2 regions of the Aquibium microcysteis genome follow, and region 1 is predicted to be linked to the other one. Evidence: predicted binding sites of a transcription regulator. Region 1 holds the regulator's gene; the other holds the start of a gene.
The links. The regulator LexA, encoded in region 1, represses DNA repair genes until DNA is damaged. The targets are predictions, from matches to a motif close to TGTTCNNNNTGTGTTCNG.

Region 1 (7,803 bases):
GCCCGACAGCGTCTGCGTACCGCCCTCGACCGTGAAGCCGCCGCTGCCGGCGATCACGCCCGAAAACCCGGTCGAGCCGTTGGAGACGACGAGGGTTCGGGTGCCGAGGGTCACGTCGCCGCCGCCGGACAGGGTGACGACCCGGGCGCCTGACGTCGTCGCGGCGATGTCGAACTCGCCCTCGACCTTCACCTCCGCCGAGTTCTCGATGCTGCCGGCACCCGACAGGACCAGTTCGGCGCCGTCCGCAATCGACGTGGCGCCCGAGTAGGTGTTGATGCCCGTGAGCGTCTGGATGCCGCCGTCGACCGTGAAGCCGCCGCTTCCGGCGATGACGCCGGAGAAGGTCGTGGAGCCGTCGGAGATCACGAGCGTCTGTGCCCCGAGCGTGACGTTGCCGCTCCCCGACAGCGTGACGATCGTGGCGCCCGCCGTCGTGGCGGCGATGTCGAATTCGCCGGCGACCTTCACCTCGGCCGAATCCTCGATGCTGCCGTTGCCCGACAGCGCCAGCTCGGCCCCCGCATTGATCGTGGTGTCGCCGGTGTAGGTGTTGGTTCCCGACAGCGTCTGCGTTCCGGCCGCGACCGTCAGCCCGCCCGATCCGGTGATGACGCCGGCAAAGGTCGTCGAACCGTTCGAGACCGTGATCGTGTTGGCACCCAGCGCGAGGTCGCCGGCGCCCGCCAGCGTCGTCAGGCTGCGGTCGCCATTGGCGCCCGAAAGGTCGAGCTTTCCGTCGATCGTCACCTGGGACGATTCCGAGATGTCGGCGGCGCCCTTGAGCACGAGCGTCGTCCCGTCCTTCACCTCGGTGGTGCCGGCATAGCCGTTGTCGGCCGTCATGGTGATCGTGCCGACGGTCGTGCCGTCGCCGAGGATCACGGAGCCGTTCGTCAGCGCGCCGTCCAGATAGGCGACGTTCTCGCCGAGGGCCCCGCCATTGGCGATGATGGTCCGCGTGCCGCCGGCCAGGTTGATGGCGTTCTTGAAGTGGACGTCGGAATCGGCACTGTCGGAGCCGAACAGCAGCGCGGATCCGTCGGTGACGAAGCTCGCCGACGCCCAGGTCACGGTCTGGCCATTGTTAAGGCGCACCGTCAGGTCGCCGTCGACAGCGGCGAAGCCGCCCGAGCCGGTCCACTGGACGCGGCCGGACGCCGTGCCGAGGTGGCGGTCGAAGGTGCCGTTGGTCTGCAGCACGCCGCCGGCCAGGTTGATGTTGCTGTCATCGTGGATGCCGGTGCCGTCGTCGGCGTCCAGCACCCCGCCGGAGATCTTCGTCTGGCCGGTATAGGTGTTGACGCCGTTGAAGACGACGAGGCCGCTGCGGATGTCGATGCCGGCGCCCTTGCCGCTGGCGATCGAGGTGCCGGAGATGCTGCCGGCACTGTCGTCGGCGATCGTGCCGTTGAAGGTGATCGTCTTGCCGTCGCCCGGATCGAGCGTCACGGACGACCCCTTCATCATGAACAGGTCGGTACCGGCCGCCTGTCCTGCCTCGCCGCCGTTCTGGCTGGAGCCGGCATAGACGTTGTTGCCATCGAAGGTCGCGTTGCCGGTGATGGTGAGACTGCCGCCCGACTGCACGAAGATCGCGCCGCCATAGGCCGAGCCGCCGCCGCCGCCCGTGCCGTTGGGGGTTCCGTCGGCGGTGGAGCCCACGCCGCCGCCGAAACCGGCCGCGCCGCCGGAACCGCCGGAACCTTCATTCGGGCCGTGATTGGCAGCCCCGCCATCATCGCCGTCGTCGCCGCCATTGCCGCCGATGCCGCCACCAGCGCCGAATCCACCGGAACCGCCGCTGCCGCCGCTGCCGCCGCTGCCTCCGGCTGCGGCGGAAATGGCGACGGCATTGCCACCGTCACCGCCATCGCCGCCGGCACCGCCGCCATAGCCGAAGCTGCCGCCGCCGCCCGCGCCGCCGCTTGCGCCGCTGCCGCCGGCACCCGAAACGCCCGTCCCATAGGCGGTCACTTCGATGGCGAGCAGGAAGGCTCCCTCGGCAGCGGCCTTCGTCACCGCTGCGGCGGCGTCGCCCGTCTTGTCCGTGGTCAGCGCCGTGAATGCAGCCGCCGCCGCCGTCAGCTGCGCCGTCAGTGCGGCGTCGAGCGGCTGCGCGGAAGCGGTGGCCGCGGCCGTGAACGCGGCGGCCAGCGCCGTAAGCTGCGTCACCTCGACGGATTCGGAGCCGGACGTATAGATGGCGTAGACCTGATCGGCCAGCGCCTTCACCGTCTGCACGGTCGACGCGGCGCCCGAAGCACCATCGCCGCCCTTGCCGCCGGCGCCTCCGACACCATCGCTCCCGTCGCCGCCGTTGAAGCCGTTCTGGCCACCGACGCCGTTGCCGTTGCCGGCGAAATAGGAGGACTCCGTCGGTCCATCCCGGCCGTCGGCACCCGTCGAACCCGCGGTCCCGGTCCCCCGCCCGTTCAGCCCGCCGCCCGTCGCGCCCACGCCGCCATCGCCGCCGATCGCGGTGTTGCCGATGAAATCGACCGAATCGATGGTCACGGTGGCGCCGCTGCCGACGAAGATGCCGCCGCCCATGCCCGCGCCGCCGCCGCTGCCGTCGCTGCCCTGCGCCGTCTGGCCGGTGATCGTGGTGCTGGTGACGGTGTTGGTGCCGGCGAGGAATTCCGTTGCCCCCGCATGTCCGGCATAGCCGGCGACGACAAGCGTCATCGCCATCATCGAGGTGGTGGCGAGCGCCCGCTGGCGGAAGCGTCGCCTGGTCGTCGAAGGGCCTGTCGTCGAAGAAACCTGGGCGCCGCTGATCGGATTCCGGCGGTTTTCGGTGGAACGGTTCATGGACCGGAAGTCTCCTGGCAACTCTACTTTCCGGCGTTCGGAATCATCACGGCCGGCGAATCTCGCACATCGCTACCACTCGCTCCTTACGGAAAATTAACGTTAATTACATCGGCGTGACCGCCGCGACGGGCGGGCGTCAGCCGTCGATGCCGAAAGGGATCGTCAGCTCGTAGCCCCAGTTGCGGATGGCGCGGATGCCGCGCTCCCCGGCGCCGGCTTCCTTGATCTTCTGGTTGATCCGGAAGATCGTCACGTTGATCGTGTTCCGGCTGGCGATGCTTTCGTCGCCGCCGAGCACCGCACCGATCTGCCAGGCTTCGAACCGGCGCTCCGGGGCGCGCGCCAGAGCCACGAGCACCGCGAGTTCGGACGCGGTCAGGGGAAGACTGCGCTCGGGACCGTGCAGCTGCCGGGTGTTGAGGTCGACGCGGAAGTCGGGAACGGATGCCGCGGGCGCCGCGACCCGGCGGCGCAGCGCGCCCACGACCGCGGTCAGTTCGTCCGCGGCGACCGGCGTGGTGAGATAGATGTCCGCCCCCATCTCGTAGCCGTCGCGCCGGTCCGACGGTCTGTCGCGTTCGGACAGGAGGATGATGCCGATGCGCGGCTGCAGTCGGCGCATGCGCGCGGTCAGGCTCAAGCCGCTCTCGCCGGGCAGATTCACGTCGACGAGCAGCATGTCCGGGTTGATCGGGCGGGTTGCCTCGATGAAATCCTCGGCACAGCCGAAGGCGCTGACGCGATAGCCGACGTCGGAGAGGGAGCGCGTGAAGGCGCGGCGCAGGCCGTCATCGCTCTGGATCACGACGATGTTCATCGACGGCCCGGCCTCTCCCGCAGCCGATCGGCCTCTCCGGAAAGCGCGTGCCGCGGGTCGCGGTCCGGCGGAACGGCCGGAAGCCAGAACTCGAGACGAATTCGTCCCTGGGCCACCGTGCAGCCGACCCGGCCGGCGAGCATCTCGGTGACGCCCTGAACGATGTAGAGACCGAGGCCGGAACCGGGCACCCCGCGCGAGCCGGGCGCGCGGTAGAACTTGTCGAACACGCGCGCGGGGTCGGGTGCCATGTCGGGCAGCAACGCGTTCTCGATGGTGACGACCGCTCCGTCGGCGCCACCGCGCGCGAGCCTTCGGCATGCGAGGACGATCCGCGAACCCGCCGGCGCATGTTTGATGGCATTCTCGACGAGGTTCGACAGGACCATGTCGACCATCTGCCGGTCGCTTGCGACCAGGACCGGCTCCCGTGCCTGCATTTCCAGCGGATTGACCGGCGAGTGGCTTGCCACGACCCCGCGCAGCGCTTCGGCGAGGTCGAAGCGTGTCGCCCCCCCTTTGGGATCGGCCTCCTCCGGCTGACTGCTGCGCCGCACGATGGCGTCGATCTCGCACAGTGCCGCGCGGATGTCGCGGTATCGCTCCGGACCGAGGCGGGCGGGATCGATCGAGAGCTGGATGGCGGCGAGCGGATTGCGGATCTCGTGCACCAGCATGGCGGCGAAGCGGTCCTGGACGTCGCGCTGCCGCCGCGCGGCGTCCAGCGCCTGGGTCACCAGGTCCAGCCGCGCACGGTTCTCGGCGGCGCGTGCATCTCTCTCCCGCGCCCGGCGCTGGATCAGGAAGAACATCTGCGCCCCGTACATCAGGACGAGGATGTAGGGATAATGGTAGGTCCACTCGCCGAGATTGCCGATCCCCAGCAGCGGGACCACCGTCACGGCGAATGCGACGGCCTGAACCCCGTAGAGCGTGCGCAGCAGCGGTGACCGGACCCCGTCCCTCCATGGCCAGACCGCCATCGCGAAATAGAACGCGGAACTGGCGAAGAGGAGCATGGAATTCAACCGAAGCGCGAATTGCGCATGCCCCGCCATCAGAATCGCAATCAGGACGGCCGAGCAGCCCAACATCATCCAGCTGACGGTGGAGACGAGCGTTGCGGGGGCGTAGAGCAGGAAGACCTGGCGATGCAGCATCACTCCGAGGGCAGGCGCCAGACAGACCAGGGCGCTGGTCAGACCGCTCACCCGGCCGGCCGGTGCTTCGGGCATCAGGGCGGCGATATAGCCCATCACCGCCAGCATCGAGACGATGTAGCAGAGTTGCGAAGCGATGAAGAGGACGGTGATCGGCGCCGGCCGGCGCACGAAATCGCCGATCGACCAGAACAGGATGCACGCCGCGATGGCCAGGAAGAGGACGAGCAGGGCGTCCGAGGCCAGTTCGGCCTGGCGTACGTCGCGCCAGTCGATCGCCTCCACCCCGAAGAGCGATGAACTGGTCGTCTCCAGCCGCAGGAAGTAGACGGTGTCGGGCGCGGCCGGACGGATCTCGAAGGTCAGGGCCACCGTGGCGGCCTCGCGCTGCCGGAAAGGCAGAAGATCGCCGGTTTCCCGTCGCTGCCAGCCCGCTCCGGAGGAATCCGGCTCGAACAGCGTGACCCTGTCGAGAAAGGTCGGCCTGATGTAGAGGACGAGCGGCCGGCCATCGGCCTGCGGTCGCACGCGCAGGCGGAACCAGTGAGCCGACGGCGTGAAGCCTTCCGAGAAGAGCTTCTTCACCGGCGCGAACTGCATCCCGACCACATCCTCGACGCCCAGCCGCGCCGACGGGTCCTCGAGCACCGCTCGCTCGACGACGTGGTCGGACCCCGGATGCAGCGAGACGAGCGAGGCGGCACCCAGGATGGTGATGACGATCCCGATGACCGCGAGCAATGGCAGCAGCAACTCGCTTCCATAGTCGGCGACACGCGAGCGAATGCTCGCCGTCTTCAGATGAGATGCGACCGGCTCGGCAGCCCGCCTCGGTGAGAATTCCATGAGCCCCGACAGACGCCCCTCTCGTAAGAGCCGGGCGACACCGGAATTCCCCTGCGACTTCCACGCCACGCCCCGCCTGCCAACCTATGCAACGCACGCGGAGAATTTACCAGCGGTTGACCGACCTTCGTCCCCAGCCGTCGGCGCTTCCATCCCCGGCGCCGCGGCTCGCCCATCGCGCCGGTCAGGCGGGCGTGGCAGCGGGAAGCGGCGCTGGCCGGTTTCTGCGCATGCGCGGTGACCGGATCCGAACAAAGCGATTGCGGAACAAGACTGGAACAGATAGGTTTGTTCCGGTTTTGTTTTTCGCACGATTCCTTCCGGGGGTGGACCCATGCTGACCCGCAAGCAACACGAACTGCTGCTCTATATCCACGAGCGTCTGAAGGAGACGGGCATACCGCCGTCCTTCGACGAGATGAAGGAGGCGCTCGATCTCGCCTCCAAGTCGGGCATCCACCGCCTGATCACGGCGCTGGAGGAACGCGGTTTCATCCGGCGGCTGCCCAACCGCGCCCGCGCGCTGGAAGTGCTGCGGCTGCCCGATTCGATTGCGCCCGGCCTCGGCGCGCCGCGGAAGTTCTCGCCCAGCGTCGTGGAGGGCGGACTAGGCAGGAAGCCGGAAGCGAGTCCCGCGCGCACGGCCAGCAACGACGACAACGCGAACGGTGTTTCGATCCCGGTGATGGGCCGCATCGCCGCCGGCGTTCCGATCGACGCCATCCAGCACCAGACCCATTCGGTCGTGGTGCCGCCGGACATGCTGGCGGGCGGCGACCACTACGCGCTGGAGGTGAAGGGCGATTCGATGATCGAGGCCGGCATCCTCGACGGCGATACGGTCATCATCCGCAATACTTCCAGTGCCACGCCCGGGGACATCGTGGTGGCGCTCGTCGACGGCGAAGAGGCGACGCTGAAGCGCTTCCGCCGCAAGGGCGCGTCGATTGCGCTCGAAGCGGCCAACCCCGCCTACGAGACGCGGATCTTCGGACCCGACCGCGTCAGCGTCCAGGGCAAACTGGTCGGCCTCATCCGGCGTTACTGAGCCGGCGCGTCCGGGCTCCTGCCGGCCGGAGCACCTGCGCTGCTTTCGTCCGGCTTCCGCCTTTCGGGCTCATAGGGCGGCATGCCGCGCGCCTCGCGCGAAAAGCTCCGGTGCGCATGCCAGGGTCTGAAGGGTTCGCGTATGGCGCGGCGGAGCGCGACGTTTGCTCCCCTCCCCTCGCCGGCCGCCGTGAATCGTCCTTCCGCACTGCCGCGGCGGGCGAGATCGCGCCTCGTGAGCACGGTCGTGGAACTGCCGGCGGGACAGGGGGCAGCGACCGTCGCATCCTCGATCACCATGAGGGCGGCGGTACCGCAATGCCCTGATGCCGACACCCCCTCGCTCACCCAGACGACCAACGCGCCGCTGGCATGGCGGGCAGCACAGGCTCCGCCGGTGCAGGTGAACGGCGTGTCGGGCTCCGGCGGCGAGAACGGCTGCGGCACGCCGGATGCCTGCTCGGCTCCGCCCGAAGTCATCACCGGCCGGACGACTGCGCCGGCCATGGCCGCATCCATCCATATCCCGGTGACGAAGTCGCTCGGTCGCGGCCGACTGACGGAGAGGTCGCCGTTGCCCATGCGCATGGCGACCAGGCGGCCGTCGTCCGATACGAACAGATCCGGCAGGTCGCGGCCCGCGATGATGGCGAGGCCGGCGACGAGCAGCGGCAGGGCGAGCAGGCGCAGCCATGTGGTCAGCACGGTCGCCAGCACGAGGGCCACCGTCAGCGTCAGCACTGCTGCCGCCGGGATGGCGCCGACGGCGTCGATCGGCGTCAGCTCCGCCAGCCGGCGCGCGACCGCCAGCATCACGCCGATGCCCCAGCCCATCAGGTCGAGCGCCGGCCCGTCGAGCCCGAACGGCATCAGCACGCCGGCGAGCACCGCCGACGGCATGACGACGAGCGACACCACGGGCATGGCGAGCAGGTTCGCCACGAGACCGAGCGGCGAGGCCCGGTGGAAGTGCCACACGCCGTAGAGCGCCGTCGCCGTCCCGGCGATCAGCGAGGTCGCCGCGATGCCGCCGGCATAGGCGAGGCCCTTCCCGAGCAGGGCCCGCGGCAGCGCGCGGTCGTGGTTCCGCCCGCCGCCCGGCGGGTGGCGAAGGCG
Region 2 (7,803 bases), 2.0 Mb from region 1:
TCTCGGCGATGAACGCGATCCGCAAGCACGTCTCGGCGATCAAGGGCGGGCGGCTGGCCGCGGCCGCGCGTCCGGCACGCGTGGTGACGCTGGTCGTCTCCGACATTCCCGGCGACGTCGCCGCGCTCGTCTCCTCCGGGCCGACGGTGCCGGACGGCTCGACGCGGGCCGACGCGCTGCGGCTGGTGGAGGCCTGGCGCATGGACCTTCCGCCTGCGGTGATGGCGCATCTCGCTTCATCGGAGGCCGACGCGCCGCTGCCCGACGATCCGCGCTTTGCCGGCAACGAGGTACACGTGATCGCTTCGGCGGCCGTTTCTCTCGACGCGGCGGCGGCAGCCGCCCGCGCGCAGGGGCTGCAGGCGGTGATCCTGTCGGACGCGATCGAGGGCGAGGCGCGCGGGGTGGCGGGCGTGCATGCTGCCATCGCGCGCGAGGTGGCGGCGAGGGACCGGCCGTTTCGAAGACCCGTCGTCATCCTGTCGGGCGGCGAGACGACGGTGACGCTGCGCGGGGCGGGCAAAGGCGGGCGCAACACGGAGTTCCTGCTGGCGCTGGCGCTCGGCATCGACGGGGTGGACGGCATCTCGGCCTTCGCCGCCGATACCGACGGGATCGACGGATCGCAGGACAATGCGGGCGCCTTCTGCGACGGGACGAGTGCCGCGCGGCTGAGGGCCGCCGGCCGCGACCCGCGCGGGCTGCTCGCCGCCAACGACGCCTGGAGCGCGTTCGATGCGCTCGGCGACCTGTTCGTGCCCGGGCCGAGCGGGACCAACGTCAACGATCTGCGGGCGATGCTGGTGCGATAGGCTGTCGCGCGGGGGCGGATCGCGCTATCATCGCACCATGCAACGTGATGAGGTCCTGGACATCCTCAGACGGCACCAGTCCGACCTGCAGAGTCGGGGCGTGCGCCATGTCGCGCTGTTCGGGTCGACTGCGCGCGGGGACAGGCACGCCGGCAGTGACATCGACATCGTCATCGAACTCGACGCGGACACAGGTCTCGGGGTCTACGACTATGTCGACCTCAAGGCCTTCATCGCCGGCCTGTTCGAGGGGGCTGTCGACGTGGTCAACCGCGAAGGGCTGAAGCCGCATGTCCGGGCGGCCGCACTGAGCAATGCGATCTATGCGTTCTAGGCGCTGCGCGCCCTTTCGGACATCTCGTACAACATCCGCCTCGCTCGGAGCTTCACCGCCGGAATGGAATTCTCCACCTTCTGCGCCGACGAAAAGACCCTCTACGCAGTCATCCGATGCCTCGAGATCGTCTCGGAAGCATCGCGGCGCCTTCCGCCGGAGCTGAAAGCCCGTCATCCAGCCGTACCATGGGCGCAGATCGCGGGCGCCGGGAACGTGTTCCGGCACGACTACGAAGACGTCCTTCCGCGCATCGTGTGGAATACGGTCAATCACCAGCTGTCGGACATCAAGGCTGCGGTCGACACTTAACTAGGGCCGCTCAAGCCGACATGATAGCCTTCACTGCCTTCATGTCCGCCAGGAATCGCGCGTGCTCGGCGTCGCGGTCGGCGGGATCGGGGATGCGAAGGAGGTAGGAGGGGTGGACGGTGAGGAAGACGCGCAGGCCGTCTTCGCGGATGACGACCTGGCCGCGCAGCTTCGTGATCGCGACCGGCTTCCCGAGGAGGGACTGGGCGGCGGTGGCGCCAAGCGCGACAGCCAGGTCGGGACGGACCAGCGCCAGTTCGTGGTCGAGCCACCAGCGGCAGGCCTTTACCTCGCCCAAGTTGGGCTTGGCATGGATGCGGCGCTTGCCGCGCGGCTCGAACTTGAAATGCTTGACGGCATTGGTGACGTAGACCAGGTCGCGGTCGACACCGGCCTCGACGAGGATCCCGTCGAGGAGCCGTCCGGCCGGGCCGACGAAGGGCTTGCCGGCGATGTCCTCCTGATCGCCGGGCTGCTCGCCGACGAAGACCACGCGTGCCTTGTCCGGGCCGTCGCCGAAGACGGTCTGGGTGGCCTCGCGCCAGAGGTCGCAGCGGCGGCAGGCTGCTGCGGCGCGCGACAGGTCGGGCAGGGTGCGGGCGTCGGCGCCGTCCTCGGGCTCGGCCTCCCCGGCGGGCGGGGCCGGCCAGTGGCGCGCCTTGATCTTCGCGTGGTGCGGGGCGGGTTCGCTCGGCTGCTTCTCGACCATCTCCCTGGCCTTCTCCTCGGCGCCGCGGATCATCTGCGGAATGAGGGATGCCTCCGGGAGGTTCCGCCAGTATTTCTTCGGCATCTCCGCCTGCATCGCCTTCACCTTCAGCCGCGCCGGGTTGAAGATCGAGGAAAAGTAGGTGCGCCAGAGGGACTCGGCGTCGTCCTCGGACGGCGCGTCGGCCTTCGTCGCGCCGGGGCCGATCACGAGCCGCGTCCCGTCCCAGTCGGCCGAGGCGAGCGGCGTCAGGATCGTCCAGCGCATGGCGGTGAAACGGCGCACGAAGAAGGGCGCGTTGACCTCGACGATGAAGTGATCGGGCTCGAACCAGGCAACGTGTCGGGCCTCCGGACCGTTGCCGATGGCCCGGAAGCGCACGAAGGCGCGCATCTTGTGGATGTCGCGGCGGACCGACTTCGCCATCGCCTCCAGGCGGCGGACGTCGCTGTCGGAGGCGATCTTCATGAGGTGCGGCTCCTCGCGCAGTCGGAAGAGCACCCGGTAGAGCAGGGCGAAGCGCTCCGGGTCGCGGTGGCAGACGACGGTCCCGGCTAGCTCGACGAAGGCACGCGGGACGGTGAAGGTGGCACCCTCCGGAGCGGGCGGTGTCTCCGAAGCGGGGTGGGCCCGCTCCTCGAAGAGATCGGAGGACGCGCTGCCCGCGATCGTCCAGCCCACCTGGTCGGGGGGAACGCCCCGCATGGCCAGCGCGCGGGCGGCGATACGCCAGCCGTCGAAGTCAACCGGGCCGGAGAGCTTGACCGTCATGCGCGGCAGGCTGCGGGCGACGGCGGCCATGGTCAGAACAGTTCCATCTGCACCGGCGCCGGGGTCAGCCGGCTGCGCAGGCCGGCGCTGTCGGTCAGTCCGCCGGGCGACCAGCCTTCCGCGACGATGAACGGTCGGACCTTGGCGATCGACTGACAGAGGCGCCCGACGTCCTCCAGCCGCAGCCGCCGGTGGCGCCGGGTGTCGAGAATGCGCCCGACGGCGCGGGTACCGAGGCCCGGCACGCGCAGCAGGGCCTCGCGGTCGGCACGGTTGACGTCGACCGGGAAGGTCGCGCGGTTGCGGAGCGCCCAGGCGAGCTTGGGATCGACGGCGAGGTCGAGCATCCCGTCAGGCCGGCCGGCGAGAATCTCCTCCTGTTCGAAGCCGTAGAAGCGCATCAGCCAGTCGGCCTGGTAGAGCCGGTGCTCGCGCATCAGCGGCGGGTTCTTGAGGGGGAGGGCCGCCGAGGAATCCGGGATCGGGCTGAAGGCGGAATAGTAGACGCGGCGCAGGCGGTAGCTGGAATAGAGCCGTGCGCTCGATTTCAGGATCGTCGCGTCGGGCGAGGCATCCGCCCCGATGATCATCTGCGTCGACTGGCCGCCGGGCGCGAAGCGCTGGCGCTTCTTCGAGCGCATCGTGGGTTCGGACGTTTCCTCGATCTTCGAGCGCAGTTTCGCCATGGAGATCCGGATCGTCTCCGGCTTCTTCTCCGGCGCCAGCCGGTTCACCCCCTCGTCGGTGGGCATTTCCACGTTGATCGACAGGCGGTCGGCAAGGCGGCCGGCCTTCTCCAGAAGCTCCGGAGCACATTCCGGGATCGTCTTCAGGTGGATGTAGCCGCCGAAACGGTGCTCCTCGCGCAGGCGCCGGGCGATCTCGACCATCTCGCCCATGGTCTCGTCGGGCGAGCGGATCACGCCGGACGAGAGGAACAGGCCCTCGATGTAGTTCCGCTTGTAGAAGTCGAGCGTCAGCTGCACCACCTCGTCGATCGTGAAGCGGGCGCGGCGGACGTTGGAGGACGACCGGTTGATGCAGTAGCTGCAGTCGTAGATGCAGAAGTTGGTGAGCAGGATCTTGAGCAGCGAGATGCAGCGGCCGTCGGGCGCATAGGAATGGCAGATGCCGGAGCCCTCCGTCGAGCCGATGCCGCCGCTCTTCAGCGAATTGCGCTTCGCCGCGCCCGAGGAGGCGCAGGAGGCGTCGTACTTGGCGGCATCGGAAAGAATGGAGAGCTTCTGGCGGAGGGTGAGGGCTGTCATTCGTTCATGATACGTTCCCGATCCTGCCGGCGCCATTCACTTTGATATGAGGAGGTGGCTGCCCGTCCTTTCCATCGGGTCGGGGATGGGCGTCCCGCGTCGCGCCGTCTCTGTGGGGGCGGTGGGGGGAACGACCTCGGGCTCAGACCTCGTGCAGGTAGAGATGATAGTCCAGTTCGCTCACCGTGCGGGCGACGCGGAGGTACTCCGCCTGCTTGATGGCGGTGAAGGTGCGGTGGAGGTCAGCGCCGAGCGCCTGCTTCAGGAACGCGGATCCCTTCGCCGCCTCGATGGCCGAGCGCCAGTCGGCGGGCATGGCGACGCGGGTGCCGTCGGCGGCGGCGTAGCCGTTGCCGGTGGTCTCGGGGCCGGGGTCGATCGCCTCGTCGAGGCCCCTGGCGATGCCAGCGAGCACGGTGGCCGCCACGAGGTAGGGGTTGGCGTCCACGCCCGAGGGCCGGTGCTCGATGCGGCGGTTCTTTGTGTCGCCGGCCGGAACGCGCAGCGCCACCGAGCGGTTGTTGACGCCCCAGCTGGGCGCCACGGGCGCGTAGGACTGGGCGACGAAGCGGCGCCAGGAATTGGCATGCGGGGCGAAGACCAGCATGGATTCGCCCATCGTGGCCGCCAGCCCGCCGAGCGCGTGCAGCAGGCGGGGCTCCCAGCGGCCCTCCTCGGCCTCGGCGAAGACGTTGCGGCCCGCCTCGTCCTGCAGCGAGACGTGGAGATGCATGCCCGAGCCGGCATAGGCTTCGATCGGCTTGGCCATGAAGCAGGCGGTGACGCCGTGGCGGCGCGCCTGCGCGCGGACGAGGCGCTTCAGCATGATCAGGTCGTCTGCGGCCCTCAGGATGTCGCGGCGGTAGTTGAGGGTCAGTTCGTATTGTCCCGGCGCATATTCGGAGATCACCGTCTCGGCCGGGATCGCCTGCCCCCGTGCGGCGGCGTAGATGTCGGAGAACAGCGGTTCCATGCCGTGCAGGTGGTCGACCGAATAGACTTCCGTCTTGCCCGAGCGGCGGCCGTCGACCACCGCGCGGGCCGGCTGGACGCGGCCGTCGGCATCGCGCTCGCCGGCAAGCAGGAAGAACTCCAGTTCGAAAGCGCCGGCCGGATGAAGTCCGCGTGCGGCGAAAGCTTCGACCTGCCGCGCCAGCGCATGACGCGGGTCCGACGTCATCGGCGCACCATCGAGGCCGTACATCGACATCAGCACCTGGGCGCGGCGCGGGCTGGTGCCGTGGAGAGGAACCAGCGTGCCGGGGATCGGCCAGGCGCGCAGGTCGCCGTCGCCGGAATCCCAGATGAGACCCGTCTCGTGGACGTCCTCGCCCGTGATGTCGAGGCCGAGGATCGAGATCGGCAGGTGCCGGCCGCCCTTGTAGAACCCTTCGAGTTCGTGCCTCCGGATGATCTTGCCGCGGCCGACACCGTTGACGTCGACCAGCACGATGTCGATCGCCTCGACGTCCGGATGGGCTTCCAGGAAGGCGCGGGCTTCGTCTGGGGTGGAGCCGGAGGGGGATGTCATGGATGGGGGCTCGCGGGTCTTGCGGTTCGTGGTGCGTCGCGCTCTGCGGCGCCCCCCTCTGCCCTGCCGGGCATCTCCCCCACAAGGGGGGAGATCGGATATCGCGACGGCCTTCGCCAATCGCTGAGATCGAAGGAGACGCGCCGTCGCAAAAACTGCCGATCTCCCCCCGTGTGGGGGAGATGGCCGGCAGGCCAGAGGGGGGCGCGACGGAGCATGGGCATCTCAATGTCCCACCAGTTCCGCGCAGACAGCGCCGAAGGCCCCGACCAGCCGGTCGACCTGCCGTGCCGTGGTGGCGGGGGAGACGAGCATCATGTTGTGGAACGGCGCGATCAGGCAGCCGCGGTTGACGAGGGCGAGATGGATGGCGGCTTCCAGCGCGGGCGCATGGGCGGCCTCGGCTTCGGCGCCGTTTCCGAGCGGGCCCGGGGCGCAGATGAACTCGACGCGGGTACCGACGCGCGCGACATGCCAGGGCAGGCCGCTTCGCGTGATCGCGGCGGACAGGCCGGCCTGCAGACGTCCGGCGAGGCGGTCCATGCGGGCGTAGTTTTCAGCCGTCATCACGTCCTCCAGTGTCGCCCGCATGGCGGCGAACTGCAGCGGGTTGGCCGACAGCGTCGTGCCCATGCCCGAGTAACCCGGCTCCTTGATCCTGCCATAGGCCTCCCATCGTCCGGCGACCTCGTCGGTCATGCCCCAGACGGCGGCCGGTACGCCGCCGGCGATCGGCTTGCCCAGGACGAAGAGGTCGGGCTCGAGGCCGAAGGTGCGGGTGTAGCCGCCGAGACCGGACGAGATCGTGTGGGTCTCGTCGATGAGCAGCAGCGTGCCGGTTGCGCGGGTGGCGCGGCGCAGCGCGTCGTGGAAGCCCGGCGCCGGCAGGACCATGCAGGAATTGGTGAGCACCGGCTCGGTGATGACGCAGGCCACGTCGCCGGCGGCGAGTGCGGCTTCGAGCGCGGGGATGTCGTTGAACTCGACGATCCGGGTCGCCTGCGTCAGGTCCCGGAACTCGCCGGCGAGGCCTGGGCGGTTGACCGGGCGGCCGTCCTTCAGCCGCACCATCGTCTCGTCCACCGCGCCGTGATAGCAGCCGTTGAAGACGAGGATCTTCGGCCGGCCGGTGACGGCGCGGGCGAGCCGCAGCGCGAAGCGGTTGGCGTCCGTGGCCGTCGTGGCGACCTGCCAGCGGGCAAGGCCGAAGCGCTCCACCAGCAACCGGCCGACGGCGGCCGCGTCGTCGTTGGGCAGCATGTAGGTGAGGCCCTTGCCGGCCTGGCGGCGGATGGCGCGGGCGACGGGGGCGGGCGAATGCCCGAACATCGAACCGGTGTCGCCGAGGCAGAAATCGTCGAGGCGATGGCCGTCGACGTCGGTGATCGTCGCGCCGCGCGCCTCGTCCACCACCATGCGGAACGGCATCGGCCAGTCGAGCATCCAGTGCAGCGGCACGCCGTCGAGGAAGCCGGAGGGCTCGGCTGCGGCCGCAGCGGATTTCGGGCGGGCCGCGGCGAAGATCGCCGCTTCGCGCTCGCGCAGCGCTTCGATGCGCGCGACGGGCACGCCGCCGATCCTGTCGCTGGTTCCCCGCATGAAGACGTCCCCCGGAAGTCGAGCATCTACTTAACCGTGGTGGCAGGGGCCGGCAACCGTCCTGCCGCGGCAGGCGCTGGACCAGCGAACGGGACTTGAGCGCAGATGTCCGGAGGCTATGGTGCCGGTCCGCGAAGAACCGGGACCCGCCGCCTGCCCATGATCGAATCCATCTCGCCGGCCGACGAACCGGCCGTTCTGGCGCTGAACACCATCCATGCATCGGAGCTCTCCCTGCTCGATGCAGCCGGACTGAAACGCCTGCTCGGCACCGCCTATGTGGCGCGGCGGATCGGACGAGTGGAGGCATTCATGATCGCGTTCGATCAGGACGCGGACTATTCGAGCCCGAACTTCCTGTGGTTTCGCGAGCGCTATCCGCGCTTTGCCTATGTCGACCGCATCGCCGTCGCGACAGAGGCGCGCGGACGGGGTCACGCCCGACGCCTCTACGAGCATCTGTTCGA

Region 2: a site for LexA is predicted at 4,208-4,225, ahead of IAI54_RS16855 (putative DNA modification/repair radical SAM protein). Genes of this name have one in related genera too.

The regions. Positions count from the first base shown of each region.
Region 1 is NZ_CP061080.1:1,643,716-1,651,518, forward strand. Features, by position in the region: gene IAI54_RS29120 (beta strand repeat-containing protein) at 1-2,814, opposite strand, end outside; gene IAI54_RS07515 (response regulator transcription factor) at 2,954-3,634, opposite strand; gene IAI54_RS07520 (sensor histidine kinase) at 3,631-5,547, opposite strand; gene lexA (transcriptional repressor LexA) at 5,975-6,688, shown strand; gene IAI54_RS07530 (ComEC/Rec2 family competence protein) at 6,682-7,803, opposite strand, start outside.
Region 2 is NZ_CP061080.1:3,623,784-3,631,586, reverse strand. Features, by position in the region: gene IAI54_RS16875 (glycerate kinase type-2 family protein) at 1-812, shown strand, start outside; gene IAI54_RS16870 (nucleotidyltransferase family protein) at 850-1,146, shown strand; gene IAI54_RS16865 (HepT-like ribonuclease domain-containing protein) at 1,210-1,458, shown strand; gene IAI54_RS16860 (UdgX family uracil-DNA binding protein) at 1,469-2,968, opposite strand; gene IAI54_RS16855 (putative DNA modification/repair radical SAM protein) at 2,971-4,206, opposite strand; gene IAI54_RS16850 (glutamine synthetase family protein) at 4,349-5,737, opposite strand; gene IAI54_RS16845 (aspartate aminotransferase family protein) at 5,963-7,336, opposite strand; gene IAI54_RS16840 (GNAT family N-acetyltransferase) at 7,496-7,803, shown strand, end outside.